2 regions of the Pseudoalteromonas sp. SG41-1 genome follow, and region 2 is predicted to be linked to the other one. Evidence: predicted binding sites of a transcription regulator. Region 2 holds the regulator's gene; the other holds the start of a gene.

Region 1 (3,431 bases), on a different contig from region 2:
GCTACCACAATTTATTTAGATTTACAGGCGCTAAATCTTTGCGATTTATTAATTTACCCCTATATAATGGCCTGAGATTGACGAGGAAGTTTTTTATGACCGAACATCAGAATGTAGATAGTGCAGAAATTGCAAAGTTTGAAGCCATCGCTGAGCGTTGGTGGGATCGTGAAGGAGAATTTAAACCCCTTCATGAAATTAATCCATTAAGATTAGATTTTATTGCCGACAAGGCCAAAGGCTTATTCGACAAAGAAACACTCGATGTCGGCTGTGGTGGCGGTATATTGAGTGAAAGTATGGCGCGAATGGGCGCACATGTGACTGGTATTGATATGGGTCAAGAGCCGTTAACCGTTGCGAAACTGCACAGTTTAGAAACCGGTGTAAACGTTGACTATATAAAAATACCTGCCGAACAGTATGCCAGCGAACACCCTGCCCGCTTTGATACTATTACTTGTATGGAAATGTTAGAGCATGTGCCAGACCCTGCATCTATCATTCATGCAGTAGCAGAATTAGCGAAACCTGGTGCTGATGTATTTTTCTCTACATTAAACAAAACCCCAAAAGCATATTTGTACGCAATTATCGGGGCGGAAAAATTATTGAAGATGGTGCCTGATGGAACCCATGATCACAAAAAGTTTATCAAACCAGCACAACTCATTGCATGGGCAGAACAAGCGGGCCTCAAAGTACGTGCTAGTGCGGGATTGAGTTATAACCCTTTATCAAAGCAGTACAGCTTAAATACCGATGTAAGCGTTAATTATATTCTGCATTTTGAGAAACTAGCGTAATGGCTGGTTTTAACACAGCAACCCCCGCAATTGATTACGACGCCTTTATTTTTGATTTAGACGGTACATTACTCGATACCGCAGATGATTTAGGGGCTGCGCTTAATTACGTACTCGCTAATCATAACCAACCATTAGTAACCGCTGATATATATCGTCCTGCAGCTTCTAACGGTGCAATGGCGCTGCTTGCAGCTGGATTTGGTCAGCAATGGCACGATCACCCAAATCAAGCTGACTTACGCCAGCAGCTATTAACGGCCTACGCAGATAATATTGCCACCCATAGTCAATGCTTTACTGGAATTGCACAATTATTGATCGCGCTTGATCAACAACAGATCAAATGGGGGATCATGACTAATAAACCTGAGTTTTTGACTATTCCATTAGTTGCTGCAATTGCTGAACTCAAAGATGCACAGGCCATTGTCAGTGGTGACACCCTCGATATCGCTAAACCATCTCCTTTACCTTTACTGCATACAGCCCAACTGTTAGATGTTGATCCGAGTCGTTGTTTGTATATCGGTGATGCGCAGCGTGACATAATTGCAGCCAAGGCTGCAAACATGCACAGCGCTGCTGCGTTGTGGGGCTACATCCCTAGTGAAGCTGAAGCATTGAGTTGGCAAGCCGATTTTAATTGGCAATCACCTATTGATGCGTTTAACCATATATAGTGCCATGTTAAATTTTAACCACTACATATTGTGATCGTGTTACTTTTTGCACATTGTTTGTTGATAAAAAAAGCAGCCAAAATTTATTTTTAAAATGCGTAAATTTAATCGATCATCAGTTGATTTTTATAAATTTCATTTTAATCAGATGGTCAAAGGTTAATGGCTACTAACACAAGCGTGTTATCCCAACGTTATCCACAATTAGGGGCGTTTATGCCCCTTGCAAATGATCGCATACCACACTATCTTGTGATCTAGAATTTGATGAACACCAGATGTTGTGGCTAAATGTTATTCAATTAAATTCGCGCTAATACAGTTTTATTGCAATAAAAAATTTATTTTAAGAAAAATGTGTCACTAAAAAATATTATATCCCAAGGAATACAGGCAAAACTATGAACCAACAGCTATCTGTAAGCAAACGTGACGGCCGTAAAGAGTCACTTGATTTAGATAAGATCCATCGCGTTATTGCTTGGGCCGCCGAAGGTCTAAATAATGTGTCTGTCTCACAAGTTGAGCTGAAATCGCACATCCAGTTTTATGATGGTATTCGTACTGAAGACATCCATGAAACCATCATCAAAGCGGCCGCTGATCAGATCTCTAAAGAGTCGCCTGATTATCAATATTTATCAGCCCGCTTAGCTGTATTCCATTTGCGTAAAAAAGCCTATGGTCAATTTGAGCCACCGCGCTTGTATGATCATATCGTTAAGTTAGTTGAAGATAAGCGTTACGATGCACACTTACTAGCTGACTACACAGAGCAAGAAATTGATCAACTGGATGAATACCTTGATCATGGACGTGATTTAAACTTCAGCTATGCTGCTGTTAAACAGCTTGAAGGTAAATATTTAGTACAAAACCGTGTTACGGGTGAAATTTATGAAAGCGCACAGTTTTTGTATATTTTAGTTGCAGCCAGCTTGTTCTCTGATTACCCAAAAGAAACGCGTTTAGACTACATAAAGCGTTTTTACGATGCGGTGTCATTGTTCAAAATTTCATTACCTACGCCTATTATGGCGGGAGTTCGTACCCCTACGCGTCAATTCAGTTCATGTGTACTGATTGAATGCGGTGACAGCCTAGATTCAATTAATGCAACCTCATCAGCGATTGTAAAATACGTATCGCAACGTGCAGGTATTGGTATTAATGCTGGTCGTATTCGCGCACTAGGTAGCCCTATTCGCAATGGTGAAGCATACCACACTGGTTGTATCCCGTTTTATAAGCACTTTCAAACGGCCGTTAAAAGTTGTTCGCAAGGTGGTGTCCGTGGTGGCGCAGCAACCCTGTTCTATCCACTTTGGCATCTAGAAGTTGAAAACTTATTAGTGCTTAAAAACAACCGTGGTGTTGATGATAACCGCGTTCGTCACTTAGATTACGGTGTACAGTTTAATAAACTAATGTACTCACGTTTGATCAAAGATGATTACATCACATTATTCAGCCCGTCTGATGTGCCTGGTTTATATGATGCATTTTTTGAAGATCAAGATGAATTTGATCGTCTTTACGTACAATATGAACAAGACGAGTCAATTCGTAAAAAACGTATTAAAGCGATTGAGCTGTTTTCAATGTTTGCACAAGAGCGTGCTAGCACTGGCCGCATCTATTTACAAAACGTTGACCACTGTAATACACACAGCCCGTTCATTGCTAAAGTGGCACCAATTCGCCAATCTAACTTATGTTTAGAAATTGCATTGCCAACTAAACCACTTAACAATGTTAATGATGAAGAAGGTGAAATTGCACTGTGTACGCTGTCGGCCTTTAACTTAGGTGCGATTGAGTCACTGGATGAACTTGAAGAGCTTGCAGAACTTGCGGTACGTGCACTTGATAACTTACTGGATTTCCAAGACTACCCGGTGCCAGCAGCACATAATGCAACTATGGGCCGTCGTACACTAGG
Region 2 (3,431 bases):
AAATATTATTAGCTAAACTAGGTTAGTTTTTACCCGCTCAGTAAAACTAAAAATAAACGGCATATGTGAAAGCAATGTCGTTTTTTATTGCTTTAAATTGTACTTAATAGCAGTAATGGAAAATTAAACTATTGAACGTGAACGGCGGTTTAGCACTCGTAAACAAAAAATTAAAATGGCTATAAGGCAGATCATAATCCCTGCAAGTATAACTAATTCATTCGCTACCCAATGGATTAGGAGTAATCCGCACATAAATAAAATAAATGGTTTAAATTCATAATAATAAAAGTGTTTGTTAACTTTAAAGCGATTTACTTTATGATCTTTACGCCGTGAATTTGAGCGTAATCGCCAAATGTTGGCACCATTGAAGAATAAAAAAATACCAATGGCTGTTGGTAAAACAGTGCTGAAAAGTAAAATGCAAAGTCCGCCAACAATTATATAACAATAAGGAATTGATTCGTAGATAGGTTTAGCTAGCATAGTAAATTAGTTCATCATCCATGATTACATTGGTATCATAATAGTGTAAACAATCGCGAATGCAACAGATTAAGGTATAAATAATGTAAATGTTATTTGCTTTTATTCATTAAAATTTCTGATGCTTTAATAAAAAAATATCATTACAAAAACACTGTGAATTAAATTCAATCCCTGTTTAAATATGTTCATCTTTACACCATAGGCAAATTGACGTTTTCAGCGTATAATTCAGCCTTCAAAATACCATACACGTTGCCCTAGGAGCCCCCATGTTAGAACGTAGCATGAATATTTCGGATTTCGATCCAGAGTTATTTGAAGCAATCACTAAAGAGACTGCTCGCCAAGAAGAACACATCGAGCTTATCGCATCTGAGAACTACTGTAGCCCACGCGTACTAGAAGCGCAGGGTTCACAGCTAACAAACAAATATGCTGAAGGTTATCCGGGCAAGCGTTACTACGGTGGTTGTGAGCATGTTGACGTGGTTGAACAACTAGCGATTGACCGTGCAAATGAATTGTTTGGTTCAGATTATGCTAACGTTCAGCCTCACGCAGGTTCACAAGCAAATGCTGCTGTGTTCTTAGCTTTATTAGATGCTGGCGATACAGTGTTAGGTATGAGCTTAGCTCATGGTGGTCACTTAACGCATGGATCACATGTAAGCTTCTCTGGTAAGCTTTATAACGCAATCCAATACGGACTTGACGAAGCGACTGGCGAGATTGATTACGCACAAGTTGAAGCACTTGCACTTGAGCACAAACCAAAAATGATCATCGGTGGTTTCTCAGCATACTCAGGTATTGTTGATTGGGCTAAATTCCGTGAAATCGCTGACAAAGTAGGCGCTTACTTGTTTGTTGATATGGCTCACGTTGCAGGTCTTATTGCTGCTGGTGTTTACCCAAGCCCAGTACCACATGCACACGTTGTTACTACAACTACGCATAAGACATTAGCCGGCCCTCGTGGTGGTTTGATTATTTCTGCTTGTGGCGACGAAGCTATTTATAAAAAGCTTAACAGTGCAGTATTCCCTGGTGGTCAAGGTGGTCCTTTATGTCACATTATCGCTGCCAAAGCAGTGGCATTTAAAGAAGCATTACAACCAGAGTTTAAAGTATACCAAACTCAAGTTGTGAAAAATGCTAAAGCTATGGTTGCAGTAATGCAAGAGCGCGGTTATAAGATCGTATCTGATAAAACAGAAAACCACTTGTTCTTACTTGATCTAATTGATAAAGACATCACTGGTAAAGACGCAGATGCGGCTTTAGGTAATGCTAATATCACCGTAAATAAAAACTCAGTACCAAATGACCCACGTTCACCGTTTGTAACGTCTGGTTTACGTATTGGTTCACCGGCAATCACACGGCGTGGTTTTAAAGAAGCTGAGTCTAAAGAGCTTGCTGGCTGGATCTGTGACGTACTAGACAACATCAACGATGAGTCAGTACAAGCACAAGTAAAAGAGAAAGTTAAAGCTATCTGTAAAAAATTACCTGTTTACGCTTAATTGAGTTACAAACAGTAATTTAGATCACAATAGCTTAGTTTTTTGCTATTATAAAGGCCGCCTAAAAGCGGCCTTTTTTGTTTTTAACGGAAGCTGATACCTATGCATTGTCCATTTTGCACCGCAAAAGATACCAAAGTGATTGACTCGCGTTTAGTGGGAGGTGGTCACCAAGTAAGGCGACGCCGTGAATGCAATGAATGTCATGAACGCTTTACTACCTTTGAAGGCGCAGAACTTGTAATGCCTCGGGTGATCAAACAAGACGGTAGCCGTGAACCTTTCAATGAAGATAAACTCCTTAATGGTCTACACCGTGCATTAGAAAAACGCCCCGTCAGTACCGAGCAAGTTGATGAAGTGGTCAATATTATTAAATCGCAATTACGTGCCACCGGCGAGCGTGAGATTTCCAGTCACCTGATTGGCGAATGCATTATGGAAGCGCTGAAAAAACTCGATAAAGTCGCTTACGTCAGATTTGCATCGGTATACCGTTCATTCGAAGATATTCGTGAATTTGGTGAAGAAATTGCCCGTTTGGGAGAGTGATATGAACCAATATCAGTTTAGCGAACAAGATTTCTCTTATATGACCCGAGCGATTGAGCTTGCCAAACAAGGACGCTTTACTACCACCCCAAACCCAAATGTTGGCTGTGTATTAGTAAAAAATGACGTTATTGTTGGTGAAGGTTTTCATCAAGTTGCCGGCCAAGGCCATGCTGAAGTGAATGCATTAGCAATGGCGGGTAGCCAAGCCTTTGGCGCAACTGCTTATGTCACGCTTGAACCTTGTAGCCATTTTGGTCGCACACCGCCGTGTGCCGAAGGTTTAAAAGCTGCTGGCGTGGTAAAAGTAATTGCTGCTATGGTTGATCCAAATCCGCAGGTGGCCGGTAAAGGTTTAGCTATTTTAGCGGACGCGGGCATTGAGGTTGCGTCAGGTTTGTTAGAACAACAAGCAAGGCTGTTAAACCGTGGCTTTTTAAAGCGCATGGAGCAAGGTATGCCATTTATTACCTGCAAAATGGCCGCAAGCCTTGATGGTAAAACGGCACTTAAAAACGGTCAAAGTAAGTGGATAACGGGCCCTAAGGCTCGCCAAGATGTGCAACTACAGCGCGCACAAAGCTGCGCTATTTTAACCGGTGCGGACACAGTATTAGTTGATAATGCAAAACTCAATGTTCGTGTTGATGAGCTGCCAGAGCCGTTACCAACGCAATTACCTGTACGCCAACCTGTACGTATTATTATTGATTCACAAAATCGTTTAACACCTGAGCTAGCATTATTTAGCATTGCCAGTGAAGTAATTATTCTTACCACTGAACTTGATAAATCACAGCAATGGCCTCATTACGTAAGCCATATTGTAGTACCAGAAAAAAATAATAAAGTTGATTTAGT

What was found. Region 2 encodes NrdR, which represses ribonucleotide reductase genes. Its sites were predicted from a motif close to AAACACNANATNTNGTGTTT; they were not measured.
Region 1: nrdA (class 1a ribonucleoside-diphosphate reductase subunit alpha) is a predicted target of NrdR. The motif match lies at 1,759-1,778, and genes of this name have one in related genera.

The regions. Positions count from the first base shown of each region.
Region 1 is NZ_JACJFL010000001.1:125,389-128,819, forward strand. It holds gene ubiG (bifunctional 2-polyprenyl-6-hydroxyphenol methylase/3-demethylubiquinol 3-O-methyltransferase UbiG) at 96-806, shown strand; gene H5203_RS00585 (HAD family hydrolase) at 806-1,489, shown strand; gene nrdA (class 1a ribonucleoside-diphosphate reductase subunit alpha) at 1,891-3,431, shown strand, end outside.
Region 2 is NZ_JACJFL010000026.1:20,651-24,081, reverse strand. It holds gene thrC (threonine synthase) at 1-26, shown strand, start outside; gene glyA (serine hydroxymethyltransferase) at 762-2,018, shown strand; gene nrdR (transcriptional regulator NrdR) at 2,121-2,570, shown strand; gene ribD (bifunctional diaminohydroxyphosphoribosylaminopyrimidine deaminase/5-amino-6-(5-phosphoribosylamino)uracil reductase RibD) at 2,572-3,431, shown strand, end outside.